DNA from 2 places in the Thalassotalea hakodatensis genome. Region 1 is predicted to be linked to the other one. Evidence: riboswitches for the same ligand, from Rfam matches in the RefSeq annotation. Region 1 holds a riboswitch; the other holds the start of a gene.
The links. A riboswitch is a leader RNA that binds a small molecule or an ion and turns the genes downstream of it on or off. The one in region 1 is predicted to bind lysine.
Positions count from the first base shown of each region.

Region 2: linked by a shared signal. The riboswitch ahead of lysC (lysine-sensitive aspartokinase 3) and the one ahead of QUE72_RS02735 (2,3,4,5-tetrahydropyridine-2,6-dicarboxylate N-succinyltransferase) in region 1 are both predicted to bind lysine.

Region 1 covers NZ_AP027365.1:640,145-647,737, forward strand. The annotation lists gene QUE72_RS02715 (sensor histidine kinase) at 1-559, opposite strand, end outside; gene QUE72_RS02720 (methyltransferase) at 650-1,678, opposite strand; gene QUE72_RS02725 (DsbA family protein) at 1,881-3,143, shown strand; gene QUE72_RS02730 (hypothetical protein) at 3,223-4,107, opposite strand; lysine riboswitch at 4,356-4,526, shown strand; gene QUE72_RS02735 (2,3,4,5-tetrahydropyridine-2,6-dicarboxylate N-succinyltransferase) at 4,658-5,407, shown strand; gene QUE72_RS02740 (PLP-dependent decarboxylase) at 5,419-6,675, shown strand; gene QUE72_RS02745 (succinylglutamate desuccinylase/aspartoacylase family protein) at 6,693-7,593, shown strand, end outside.
Region 2 covers NZ_AP027365.1:1,941,406-1,948,998, reverse strand. The annotation lists gene pdsR (proteobacterial dedicated sortase system response regulator) at 1-417, shown strand, start outside; gene pdsS (proteobacterial dedicated sortase system histidine kinase) at 417-2,570, shown strand; gene queE (7-carboxy-7-deazaguanine synthase QueE) at 2,585-3,259, opposite strand; partial or broken gene queC (7-cyano-7-deazaguanine synthase QueC) at 3,327-4,010, shown strand; gene lysC (lysine-sensitive aspartokinase 3) at 4,056-5,408, opposite strand; lysine riboswitch at 5,548-5,734, opposite strand; gene QUE72_RS08510 (ElyC/SanA/YdcF family protein) at 5,913-6,668, shown strand; gene QUE72_RS08505 (Nif3-like dinuclear metal center hexameric protein) at 6,725-7,483, opposite strand; gene QUE72_RS08500 (class I SAM-dependent methyltransferase) at 7,492-7,593, opposite strand, start outside.

The sequences.
Region 1 (7,593 bases):
CAAAAAAGACACAACAAAAAAGTAGTAGAATCAGCAAAACAAAAATAATAATAATATGGGTATCGAACGACAAACCTTGTTGGGTATCTAGTTCAATATACACATAGCCTAGCTTTTGATCTTGTAGAGCAACAGGGGTAACAAACTTAACTACATCACCTTCTTTGACGGGAGTTAGATAACGGTTCTTTTCTTGTGTCGTAATTTTTTCGCCAATAGTTTTAGCACTTTTTAAGTAATCGTAACCTGCGAAATAATTGAAATTGTCTGTGGTATGTTCTAATGCGTAAACATCAATTTTTTGTATCGCTTCATTGGCAGAAAAAAGTTGTAATTTATCTTCTAAGGCAAATTTGTCACCACTGCGTAAATCATCTGATGCCAGCTGAACAACATAGTTAGCCCATTGGATAGTATTTTTTTCTAATTGATGTTCAGATTCATTTAAGAAAGTTTTTGCCATGTAGGCGCAAGCGAGTAAAACAAATAGCGACACAAACCCCACAATGCTGATCAGAATTGCGCGACGTATTGATTTTATGTCTCTATGAACTGGCATTAGAATAATATAGTTTATTTACCGTTAGCTTGATAATTGTTGATATCAAGCTAAATTGCAACTCAAATCTGTAAATTTCAATTACTTATCTTATTTTCTAGCTGAATACACAGTAAAGCCATGTTTGGTAGCTGCTGTGGATACCTTTTTAAAATATGACGCCATAATTGGCTGATATTTCAAAAAACTATTGGCTACAACGGTTAATGTGCCGTTAGGTTTTATGTATTTATGGATACCCGCTAGAAAGCTTTCTGTTGCGGCGTAGTGTGTTTTGATTCCTTGGTGGAATGGCGGATTTGTGACAACATGATCGTATTGTGCTTTTATTGACGATAAACTATTCGTTGCAATCAAGTTACCAGATAGCTTGTTTATTTTAAGTGTTTTTTCAGCCGATGCTAAGGCTAATGCGCTCACATCAGCAAGTTCAATAGTGATATGTTGATTTGTTTTCGCTAAATACGTTGCAATAACACCTGCACCTGTACCGAAGTCAAGCACATGGCCTGATAGGTTATTTGACAGGTATTCAAATAAAACGCTTGTGCCTTTATCAAGACCGCCTTGACTGAAAACACCGGGTAAAGCCGCTATTACGCATTGTTCACCATTAATGGTTAAATCGTAATATTGAAACCAATCTTCAAGGTTAAAAGTGGGCAATTTATTTAAGGTTAATTCATACAAAACACAGTGCCGAGCAGAATCAATTTTATCAAGGGTGTTGTGATAACCTTGAGTCAACTTGCTTATTGATTTTATACCGCTTTTATTTTCTCCAACTATTAATATTCTTGCATTTTCTGACAAGTTTGCACTGAGCATTGCCAACGTAAACGTGAGTTCTTTTTTACTCTTAGGAAAGGTCATTATCACTAAGTCATGTAACGTTTTACTTTGATATTGACTATGAAAAATGGCGTTACTTTTTACGGTATTGTCTCTAAATAGGTAAGCATCATATTGCGTATCGTAAAATGTTATCTCATCAGCAGATGAAATTTGCTGCAAATGATTAGCAAAGTTATCTTGTGGCATGTTCACTAATAAAGGTGACGAAGCGATGAGTAAATCATCATGACGGGCTAACACTTGGCTAAGGTTGGTTAAAAACATTGATTGCTCAGTACAAATTGAATTCTACGCAGACAGAAAAGTACGTAAATTTGTGTCATAATAAGGCAGTATTCTACCTTATTATCTTGATGGTACCAAGGTTTAGCCTTACATTGTAAGGTGTAATTACTAGGAGTAAGTTATTGATATATGGTTGAAGCAAATACAAGCTTGGTGGTTTAGAAGCAACCTTTACAAGCGCATGCAAAATGCGAAATATTTTTTATTGCCATCATTGTTTAATAAAAAGCCTTGTATTGAAGTATATGTCGCGCTAAAAGATCCTCATAGCTATATGCTTATACAAGCGCTTATTCATATTGAACAACGTTATGAGGTAGACATAACATTATACCTTGTTTATGAATCTTTACCGGGGATAAACGTGTATCCCAAGCTTATGCGTCAGTGGGTGCTAACTGACGCTAATGTTATTGCACATCGCTATGGTTTAAAGGCAATTACCGTTGCGCCCAATGACTCTCAATTATTAACAGGTCAGCAGTATTGGCAGCTATCAGTGAAAAATGTTGTCGATGCTGAAAAGCTTTTTACCACTACTTGGCAAGGCTCATTTGAATATTACTGTCAAACATCAACTCCGGTGATTAATTTTCAAATTAAAAATCAGCGTAGACTTGTTAATAAGGGACATTATTTAGCGGCCACCTGTTTTTTTGCTGGAGAATGGTTTTTAGGCGTGGATAGGTTAAAATATTTAGAGCAGCGATTACTGAGCCTAGGGTTGATAAAAAAAGACAGCGAACCGTATTTTCAGCATGAATTTAACGATGAACACTTCACTGATCTGACTGTACCAATAATTAAAGATAGAACTGTTGACGTTTATTTATCATTAAATTGCCCTTATTCGTATATCGGGTTTGTTAAAGCGGTTCGTTTGGCAACAAAGCATCAATTAACATTATCGATTAAACCAATTATACCGATTGAAAAACGTGGCTTCAAAATTCCTGTTAATAAACAAAAATATATGTATATCGATGCTTATCGTGAAGCGAAAGCAGCCGATATAGCATTTTCAAATACTATTACTTGGTTTGATCAACACGTAGTGTGTTGTTACCAAATTTTTTCTTATGCAGCAGCGCAGGGGAAAGCCATTGATTATGTTAGCGCGGTTTTTAACGCTTTATTTGTTGAGTCTATTAACCTGAATGATAAGCATGCAATGAAGAGAATGTGTCAGCAATTACAGATTGATCATGCTGAAGCGCTAGCCTACCAACAACAACATGATTGGCAAGTGTGGGCTGAACAACATGTCAAAGAATTAGCTGAATTAGGTTTATGGGGAACTCCTTGTTTTAGATATCAAAGCACAAGTTGCTGGGGACAAGATAGATTCTTTTTAATCGAACAAGCTATTTCGCAACCCCCGGAAGTGAACAGTGAATATAGTGAAGAAGGTTATCCGGTTAAGGTTAATGTAAAAAGGCTTTAGTAATTTTAGGTTTGCTACTGAGGTAAAGGATTTAAATTTAAACAGACCTAGTGTATTTTTGTTGTTAAATGTACGCAAATTAAGCTAATAGTGTTTCGGTCACTTCAGTATCGCGAGCCATCCATAGCCTATCGTTGAATTTATCAAAAATTGAAAGATATCTTTTATTAAGGTCTCCGATGACTTTTTTTGGCGTTAACGCTATTTCGCTTTCTTTTTCTCCTGTTATTGAATAAAACTCAAGCTTGAAAGGCGCTGAATGCGTTTTAACTAATAAATGTGCACAATCAGTTGAAAACTGGCTAACACCCTTTGAAACCTCAGAAATGATGTTTTCGTTGCCATCTATTAACGAGCAAAGCTCTGATCTATCGCTAGGGTTGTCCATATGCATTTTGAAGTACTCACATCGGTGAAATAAAATGGTATTATTCACGTAAGCAACAGAGCAATCTGAGATATGCGAAGATTGAGATTTTTTCATTGAGTAAATAAAAGGATCATGAGTCGCATATTTATCATGAAGGTAAACCTTGGTGAAATAACTACTTTTAAATTTATAGAAATAATCTTCTAAGGGAAAAAGTAGCTCGTTATCTGCGATTTTGATTGCAGTTTTCAATGGACCTGTTTCATGTTGGTTATCTTCGGGAAAAGGCGATTTAAATGGGTATTTCTTAAATATTTTATTGTTAAAGTCATATTCAATGACGCTATGATCAAGAACACAGCCAAATCCAGAATCAGTTTTATAAAGCGCCCCCCTGTAGTTGAAATGATCAAATTTCATTCTAGGGATTTCATAATCAAGTACTTCAAAATGTCCTGACTTCAATATTAGGAACCTTCCGCTACAGTGAGCATGAGAACCTAAAACGACACAAATTTCATTGGGTAATGAAATGCATCCATGGACAAAATAAGGCAAGTTATATTTGTTCAGTACTTTTGTTTTTAAAGCCATATGAAATATTTATAAAAAGTTATTAACTATCAGTTGGTTAATATTAATAGCACATTAAAAAGGGTAAGTTAAGTAGGTGGATTAACTTCTATGTCCGAAGGTGCTTTAACCAAATAGCGTGTTGAACAATATTGTCAGATAAAGAAGACTTTCATTACGTAAAGGGTTGGTGGTTGCGAGATATTAGAATAAATGTTCTAATATGGAGTCCCTTTTATCGTAGGTGGGTTTCACCGGCCTACGCAAATAGGGCCAGAAGAGGCGCGTTTACTAGGTAGTTAATGGGAAGAGATCAAACTCTTATGAACATTAACCAGGGAGTATAACGCCGAGATAAATATATATTTGATGATGTATTTGTCGGTTGTTCAGGCTGAATCCTGGCAACTGTCACCGTAAGGTGGAGAGCTTCTGGCCTTTGTCAGGTTTAGCTACTTCTCTTACGTAGTTATTCGTCTGCAAAGCCTTCAGCTCTCCATTTAATTTACACGTTATCGCGTGGCATTTCTGCCGCGCTTTTTGAACTGTTAGTTTTTGGAGAATTTACCTAGTGAGTTGGCAACACACCTTAGAACAATTAGAAGCAGGCACCATTAGAGCGGCTAATAAAGATGAGCATGGTACATGGCATGCAAATGTCGCGGCTAAAGAAGCGATATTAGCGGCTTTCAAAGCTGGAGAAAATACAGCATTTACGGGGCCATACCAAGGATTTGTTGATAAACATAATCTACCCGCCAGAGAAATGACCGTTGCTGACGGTGTGCGCCTTGTACCGGGCGGCTCTTCTATACGTCGAGGTGCACATGTTTCACCTGGCGTAATTGTTATGCCACCAGCTTATATCAATGTGGGGGCATTTGTTGACGAAGGTACCATGGTAGACAGTCACGCTTTGATTGGCTCATGTGCGCAAATTGGTAAAAATGTGCATGTGTCTGCCGCGGTACAAATTGGTGGTGTATTAGAGCCTATTGGTGCGAGCCCTGTAATTGTTGAAGATGACGCATTTCTTGGGGCGGGTGTTGTCGTTGTTGAAGGTATCGTGATCCGCAAAGGGGCAGTGCTTGCTCCGGGCGTAACACTTTCTGCTTCTGTGCCTGTTTACGATTGTGTTAACCATGTGCAACTAGCTAAAGGTGCTGATATTCCTGAACGTGCGGTTGTGGTGCCCGGCACTCGACCGGTATCAGGTTTATGGGCTAATGAAAATGGGTTGAACATGGCTTGTGCGCTGATTGTTAAATATCGTGATGAACAAAGTGATGCTTCATTAACGCTTGAATCAGTACTTCGATAACAGGAGAAAATATGCAGCACTCAACGGGTGAGCAACTAACCAATAACTGGTATCAACAGTTTCAAAAAAGTGAAGGTCTACAACAGGCATTAAGTCATCATGTTAGTGATAATGTCGATGAACTTGCTTACTTTGTTTACGACTTAAATGCATTAAAAAGTCATTTATCTTCCTTACAGCAACAAGATGTAGTGAAACTTTGGTATGCAGTAAAGGCAAACCCTTTATCACGTATTATTCAAACGGTTGATCAAGCAGGGATTCAGTTTGACGTTGCCAGTAGCGGTGAACTACAGCAAGTGCTTGACCAAAATGTGAGTGCTAATCGAATACTCAATACTGGCCCTGCTAAATCGCGCGCTCAACTTGCCGAGTTTCTAGCCAAAGGGGTCAACACGTTTGTTGTTGAAAGTCCTAATCAGCTGAAGTGGTTGAATGAGCTAGCAAATGAGCAGTCGGTAACGCCTGATGTGCTGTTACGAGTACAGTTACAATGGCCTGATGGTGAGAAAAATCCGTTAGGTGGTAACCAAATAACGCCGTTTGGTATGTCATTAGACGCGTGGAAAAGCCATCATGTATCTTTGTATCCGCACCTGAATATATGTGGTCTACATATTTTTCAGTGGGGTAACATGTTGTCGAATAAAACAATGTATGCCCTATGGCAGCAAATGATAGAGCCTTTAGTGTCGCTTGCTAAAACCCTTGGTATGTCGTTAAAAATACTCGATTTAGGTGGTGGTTTAGGGATTGATTACCATGAGCACGGACAACAGTTACATTGGCCAGATATTATTGCCGATCTGGCGAAAATTAAGCAACAGGCAAATGTTGCCGAGCTATGGCTAGAACTTGGTAGATATGCTGTAGCTAATTGTGGTTACTATGTGACCTCAGTGGTTGATAAAAAGGTTAATTTTGACCAACAGCAATTAGTGCTAGCGGCAGGGATTAACCATTTGTTGCGACCGGGGATAACCGAGCAGCCTTTTCCTGTTCGGCTTTTACGTGATTCCTCGCAAAAAAATACGCTATTCGATTTACATGGTCCGTTATGTACCAGTATGGATAAGCTTGGTAACTTACCGTTACCAACGGATGTAGATATAGATGACCGCTTATTATTTGGTTATGTAGGCGCATATGGTTTTACTGAGAGTATGCCATTCTTTTTATGCCATCAAACCGCTGCAGAATATGTTTATTGTGAGCAAGAGCTATCTCTTGTACGTGCAGCAAAGCCTGCGCAGTGGTATCTAGCATAATAATAAAAGAGACGATAATGACAAATTTTACAAAAGACGTGATGCATGTAGGTGAAATGGCCAGTGGCGCAGCACTAACGGTTCCAGTGTATCGACTTAAAGGTGATTCAACAGCGCCGAGTGTATATATTCAGGCGAACATGCACGGTGCAGAAGTACAAGGTAACGCGGTAATTTTCCAATTGCTGGAGTTATTAAGGAATACGCACGTTAAGGGTGATATTACCCTGGTACCGTATGCTAACCCTGTTGGTTGCAACCATAAAAATGGTGAATATACACTAGGTAGGTTTGATCCTATCACCGGCGTTAATTGGAATAGAATGTATCATTTTTCGCCTGAAATGATAAAGCCGTTTGTCCGTGAGAGTATTGGTAAAGACGATAAAACCATTGAGGCGAACTTTAAAGCATTAATGATCCAAAGTATTGAACAAAAACTTAATCACAATATTTTTGGTTTAACGACTGGGCAACGAATCGCTTATCAGCTGCAGCGCTTAGCACACCAAGCAGACCTTGTGCTTGACTTGCATACTGGGCCAATATCTAGCAAACACTTATATTGCCCAGAATACGCAAAAGAAAGCGCTAAACACTTTGATATTCCGCATACCTTGTTGATCCCAAATCAATTTGACGGCGCATTAGATGAAGCAACCTTTTGCCCCTGGTGGCATCTACAAGAAGCTTTCGCAGAGTTAGGTATTAACTTTTCGATTAGCTCTGCTTCATTGAATAAAGAAAGCTTTACCGTTGAACTTGGCTCACAAGAACAAATTGATTTAGATGTGGCTTTAGAAGATGCGCAAAGTATTTTGAGTTACTTACAGTATAAAGGCGTCATTGATGCGCCAGAATACCAAGCAAAACAAATGACTCGTTATGCATGTATGTTAAAAGACTATAAAGCCTATT
Region 2 (7,593 bases), 1.3 Mb from region 1:
GCTGATGATTATTTAACAAAAGATATTAGTTTACCCCATTTAACAGCACGCATCGCAGCGATTTTTCGACGATTAGAAGTACAAAATAAACCCACCAAAGAAGATCACCTTTTATTGATTGGTCAGTTAACAATAGATAGCCAACGCATGACCGTAAAGTGGCAAGATAGTTATGTTGATTTAACTATCACTGAATTTTGGATGGTACACGCATTAGTAAAAACCCCAGGACATGTTAAAAATCGGCAACAACTGATGCAAGATTCTAAAATATTTGTCGACGATAGTACTATCACCTCTCATATAAAGCGTATTCGCAAAAAATTTATGCAAATTGATGTTCACTTTGACTGTATAGAAACGGTTTACGGTATGGGTTATCGTTGGAATGAACCTAAACCATCAGTGAGCAACTAATGGCAATACGTTTTGGTTTACGCAGCAAGTTATTATTGCTATCAAGCTTTTTGGTAACGATTCCTTGGTTTGGTTATCAGTACGTATGGGAAATGGAAAAATATTTACGTTTTGGCCAAGAGCAAACCATTTTAGGTACAGCTCGTGCGCTAGCAACAGCATTACACGAACGACCGAATCTTTTTAATAACCAAGCAAGTTTTTTACCCAGCGTAGAAAAAGGCAAAGACTTATATAGCTACCCTTTATCACAACCCATCAATTTAGATGGTCAGCATTTTGATTGGCCTGATTACCTAAATAAAGCTCATTATTATGGGGCTAGTAATGTACTGTATGATCAAAGCAAAGAGAATAATCTTTCGTTAAATTACACTGCAGCGGTTGGAAAATACGATAAATACCTTTATTTTTATTTAAGTGTTGTTGATGATACGGTCGTTTTCCGCAATCAAAATGCGATTAGTGTATTACTAAACGATCGCGTTGAGCTTGCTTTTATTAGCCCCAACGGTGAATTTCAACGTTATGTGATCAGTAATAAAAGCGCAGGATGGTTAGATGCTTTTCATTTAAAAGCCAATGAGAAATACCCAAGCCGTGCGCCATTCATTCAAGGAAAATGGCTAAACACTAATCAAGGCTACAATATAGAATTACGTATTCCATTAGATAATATTAGCGACACACTAGCCTTTGCTGTTCATGATGTTGATCAACCCTTTAGTGAAACAATAACAACGATTGCAAGTGCTGATACTACCAGTGCCGACACGCTAGGAACCATCTTAGTTCCCTCTCCAGAAATAGAGCGTATTGTTAAAGGCATGCGTTATACTCAGTCAAGTATTTGGGTAGTTGATCAACATAATCGCGTGCTTGCCCGTGCTGGTGATATAACCAATGCAGAAGGCCTTTGGCACAAAACGTCAGGGATAGCTGACCAAAATGAATGGCACAGCAAAATAAGTAAGTGGCTTACTCCTTTATTTGAAACACTGCTGACACAACCCCCTAAATATTTTGTCGACCAATTATATGATGCACAAAACCTCACTGGCGAACATATCGAATCTGCGCTACTTGGCACTCCAGAAAGCCAATGGCGATTATCGGCAGATAAAAAAGCTGTCATATTAACAGCAGCTCACCCTATTTATATTAACAATCAAGTAAAAGGTGCGGTTATTGTAGAAGAAACTAATAATGGTATTCGAACGGTTCGAAATCAAGCATTAGAAAAACTATTTACCAGCATTTTAGCCATCATGCTATTTGGTATTTTAGCGTTTTTCTTTTTTGCTAGCAGAATTACGAATCGTATCAGATCATTAAGAAATCAAGCGGAACAAGCCATCGACGAACATGGGCGCATTAAAACCTTAGTGCCTGCTGCAACAACGAATGACGAAATTGGTGACCTATCTCGCAGTTTTTCAACCGCGGTTAGCCGATTAAACCAATACAATCAATACCTTGAAAACATGTCATCTAGGCTTTCACATGAATTGCGCACACCCATTGCGATCGTGAGAACATCACTGGAGAATTTATCTCTGCAACCATTACCCGAAACAACAACAACAACGGTAGAAAGAGCACAAGGCGGTTTAACCCGATTGAATTTGATCTTAACCAACATGAGTGAAGCGACAAACTTAGCGCAAATGCTGAAAAACACAGACTATACTACGTTCGACATCATCAAAGTATTAGAAGGCTGCTTACAAGGCTATCAACAAATTTATACTCAACATGACATTAATTTTCACAATACTATTGATTCAGCCAACATCAATGGTTCACCGGAACATATTGCACAATTGCTCGATAAAGTGTTTTCAAATGCGGTTGAGTTTAGTATCGATCAGCAGATCACCGTTAGCACCGCAATTAAACAACAAAAATTTTACCTTTATGTCAGCAATAATGGTGAACATCTTCCTCAAGCAATGGCTGAGCGATTATTTGATTCTATGGTATCTATTCGTGAAAATCGTCAAGAACCAGAGCAAGATAAGCGCCCACACTTAGGACTAGGGCTATATATCGCCAGGCTAATTTGTGAATTTCATCAAGGAACTATAAAAGCTAGTGATCATCACAACCCCGCAGGTGTTACGATAACTATTGAATTACCTATTATTGATTAAGCTTTAAAAATTGCTTATTCAATTCCAATATATTTATGCACTTGAATGGATAAGCGCCAGTTATTTTCGATGCAAGTTTGAATGGCTAATTCAGTAGCGCGTTTTTTTTGGCTAATCGGCTGTAAATACACAGGTTTATCAGTGATATTATTCTTTTTTAACAATAGTTTTAAATCATCCACGTGCGCTTCTGTTGCTACAGGGTGTTTAATTTCATTAGCACGTTCCAGTGCACTTTTTAACACGGGATAGCCACCTTTCATATTTATCTTAGGTGAAACAGTGACCCAACAAGCATCAGTCGTTTTAATTTCAAACGTACCAGAGGTTTCAATTTGTGTTGAAAACCCCTGCTCTTCTAATGTATGACATAGGGGCGTTAAATCAACCATACAAGGCTCTCCGCCCGTAATAACAATATGACGCGCTTTGAAACCTTGTTCTTTAAAAACAGATAATATTTCTTGCTCTGTTAAATTAGCCCAACTGACAGATTCTTGTGGTTTATTGACCATATTGTCAACATCTACCTGATCAACAACGTCAATATCCCACGTATGCTTAGTGTCACACCAAGAGCAGCCAACAGGACACCCTTGCAACCTCAAAAAAATAGAAGGTTGGCCAGTAAAACTGCCTTCACCTTGGATAGTTTCAAATAATTCATTAATTTTATACGTAACACTCATATTGCTTTGCAGATTGCCTATTTAATGGTTAAACGAATTCAAGTAAAATGCGCAAGATTTCTATTATACCCTAGTGAGACAAAATATGAGTAACAAAGTCGTGGTAATTTATTCTGGCGGCATGGATTCGTTCACTGTATTAAATAAAGCGGTTCATGATGGTAAGCAAGTATTTGCCCTATCGTTTGATTATGGCCAACGCCATGTTAAAGAATTAGATTGCGCAGCAAGCGTTTGCGCTACACTAGGCATTAAACATAAAATAATTGATATATCGGCAATAAACCAATTATTAGCGGGATCTTCACTAACCGATGATATTGAGATCCCAGAAGGCCACTACGAAGAAGAATCAATGAAGTCAACGGTCGTACCTAACCGCAATATGATTTTGTTATCGATGGCCGTTGGCTATGCCGTTTCTGTTGGGGCTAGCCAAGTTTATTACGGTGCACACTCTGGTGACCACGCAATCTATCCAGATTGCCGTCCTGAGTTTGTACAGAAAATGAATGATGTCTGTCAAATTGCAAACTATGAAGCAGTGGAAATTTATAGCCCTTACTTAACGGTCACAAAAACAGATATTCTCACCGACGGATTATCAATGGGTTTAGATTATAGCCAAACATGGACTTGTTATAACGGACGAGAAAAAGCCTGTGGTAAATGTGGCGCTTGCCAAGAACGTTTAGAAGCATTTAGCGAAAATAAAACAACAGATCCTCTGCCTTATGAAATAAGTGCATAACGCTTATAAAAAATCAGCGCCGTGCAAAACTCGGCGCTGATTTTATCATGCAAAAGTGAACAAGTTCTTATGCAGTTGCTCTACCGCTAGGTTAGCTTGCTGTTCATCAACCAGAAAACACAGGTTATGTTCACTTGCGCCTTGGCAAATCATTCGTACATTAACACCAGATAATGCTTCAAAGATATCAGTTCCAACTCCATTTGTTTGATGGATATTGTTACCTACCACGGCAACTAATGACAAACCATGTTCTACGGTCACTTCACATAATTGTTCCAACTCTTCAACAACCGTTGAATTTAATAATGCTTGAGTTGAACCTGTAGGATTATCAAAGGTCATTGCAACACTAATTTCACTGGTAGTGATCAAATCAACACTTAATTCATGCTTTGCTAATACTGCAAACACTTTGGCTAAAAAGCCACTGGCATGCAACATAGCGGGGCTTTTCACTGTAACAAGCGTTTGTTCACGACGTAAGGCAATAGATCGATAGGTAGGTTTTGATGCGACGGTTTGCTGTATGCGTGTTCCGCCTTTCTCGGGTTCTTTGCTAGAACCAACAAAGACCGGAATGTTTTGACGCATCGCAGGAATTAAGGTAGCAGGATGTAAAATTTTAGCACCGAAGGTTGCCATTTCCGCCGCTTCGCCAAAGCTAATTTCCTTAATAGATCTCGCTTGATCCGTGATCCGCGGATCCGTGGTAAAAATACCCTCAACGTCTGTCCAAATGGCAAGATTATCAGCTTCAAGTGCTTCTGCTAGCAAGGCAGCACTATAATCAGAGCCACCTCTTCCAAGCGTTGTTGTGTAACCTGCATCATTTTGACCAATAAATCCTTGAGTAACCAGTACACTTGACTCAAGCTTAGGGGCTAAAAAAGTTGAAACGTTGGCTTTCAATTTTTCAAGATTTACCACCGCTTTTCCGTACAAGTCATTCGTTTTCATTACTTGACGAACATCAAAATACTGCCCGGGTAAACCTACTGATTGTAATACTTGCGCAAAAATTCTTGAGCTCATTTGTTCACCAAATGATAAAATTGCATCGGAAATACGCGCACTATGGTTTAACGCATTTGCACTGGCATAAGCAGCAAGCTCTTCTAGTAAAACAGAAATTTTTTGGTTTAGATCATCATGTACATCAAGGTGCTGAGTAATATTATATTGGATATTGCCTATGTTCGTGATGATTTCATTTTGTTCAGCAACAGGTACGTTTGGCTGTGATAAACGCACTAAATAGTTTGTGACACCTGCGCTTGCAGAGACAACAACCAGTTTATTGTCTGGATTGTTTTTTATGATATGAGCACAACGAAGCATTGCTTGATAATCAGCGACACTTGTTCCACCAAATTTTGCTACCGTTACTGATGTCATGACGACACCTCAACATCAAAAAAACGGCTAAAGTTTAACGTTAACATGTAAAAGGTCTCCCTATCTGCCATTGAGTTGGCGATTATTATTAAGGAAGAGCATGACTGAGAAGAAATTCGTGTGAAAATACCGATTCGTTTCAGCCAGAAGCCCTCCACCCCATCTGTTTTACAACAGAGGTGACAGCCCTAAGGATTCAACCTTAGTAACCGAACATTATTTTTCCACACAAAAATAAGTCCTCGGCGATAGTCCCCCTCATTAGCTATCATTGGAATAGTGGTTCCTAAAACTAACTACCTGGCTATCGCACCTCTTCTGGAGCCTCAAAATCGAGTAAATAGTCTAATTTTGAGGCGTCGTTATTAAACGTTAAATAAACTAAAATTACAACACCTTGAGCGAAAAAAATAACGAAGTGAATTAGCGTACAAATTCACCCGGTTAATTGTTATGATCCCTCTGCTTAACTATCAAAAAATGTTGCATACAGGCGATTTAATTATGGATCTGTTTTTATTAAAGAAAATAATCGGCTTTTTACTGATGCCCATGAGTATTGTCGTTTTATTAATGCTATTAGCACTATTGCTTTTTAACCGTGCTCGCCGTTGGAGCTTTCGTTGTTTATTTTTGTCATCGATGCTGCTTATTTTCTTATCAACACCTTGGGTAAGCGATCGATTAATGGCTCCTATTGAAGCGAATTATGAATCCTTCACGAAACAAACCAGCAATGTCGATTTTATTGTTATTTTAGGCTGCGGTCATACAACAGATCTATCGCTACCAGCAACCTCTCAATTAAAAGCTTGTTCGCTGCAACGTATGGTTGAAGGTCTAAGAATTTACCAGTTACACCCTGAGGCACAATTTATCACCTCAGGGGCAGCGCTTAGTGATCCTACGCCCAATGCGGTTATGGTTAAAAATGCATTAATAAGTTTGGGTGTGCCTAACAAAAAGATATTTGTGCAAAATTTTCCTAAAGACACTAAAGAAGAGTCTGAAATAATTGCACCAAGAGTAAAAGGCAAAAATGTCGTATTAGTCACAAACGCTGATCATATGCCCCGCAGCGTAGCGTACTTTAAACAACAAGGAGTAGCTGTTATACCTGCACCTGCGAGTCCTTGGGTGAAAGGATTAGATCAAGAAAAAAAATGGGCATATTTTCTTCCACAAGCAGAAAGCTTGAAACAGAGTACCAATGCATGGTACGAAACGTTGGGTAGAATTGTTCAATTTATTACAGGGTAAAGAGGAATTTAGGGCGCATAAACGCCCTGTTATGTTTTCTTTATATAAAATAAACGTTATGCAGGGTTATCAATATCAATAAATGTAGCATCAAGCGAAAGGTCTGTAGCTATTTTTTCTGCTAACGCTTTCGCACCATAACGTTCTGTTGCATGATGGCCCGCGGCAAAATAATGAATATTCATTTCTCTGGCCACATGGGTGGTTTGTTCTGATATTTCACCGCTAATGAATGCATCAATACCAAGCTCTGCCGCTAATTCGATAAAGTTTTGTCCACCACCGCTACACCATGCAACTGTATAAATTGGTTTATCGATATTTGGGGCTATATGTAAGCATTTTCGTTCAAGCTTTTCACTGATTAGTCTCGCAAAATCTTCTCCGTTGGTTGGTGCATTGAGCCGTCCTTGTAATGAAACACTTTGTGGGTTTCCAGTTTCCAAAGGGCCAGTGATATCAATACCAAAAAGTTTTGCCAATTGTGCGTTATTACCGAGCTCTGGGTGTATATCAAGCGGCAAATGATAACCAAATAAATTGATATCATTTAATAATAATGCTTTTATCCGCTTATGCTTCATGCCTTTGATCACATAAGACTCGTTTTTCCAAAAATAGCCATGATGAACAATAAGAGCGTCGGCTTTTTCTTCGATTGCCCGTTCGATTAACGCTTGTGTTGCCGTAACGCCTGTGACCACTTTGTTAACCGTATTCGTGCCAGCAATTTGCAGCCCATTAGGACAATAATCTTTAATTATCTCTGGCTTTAATAAAGTATTTAGATATTGTTCAAATTCATTTAACTTCATATAAATTCTCAATTATTAATATTCTTTTTGGTATGTCTAACTTTTGAGCCTACCGAAGATACGTTGATCGGTGCCAATTTAGGTTTTAATTTCCACTTAGGCTTGATGGG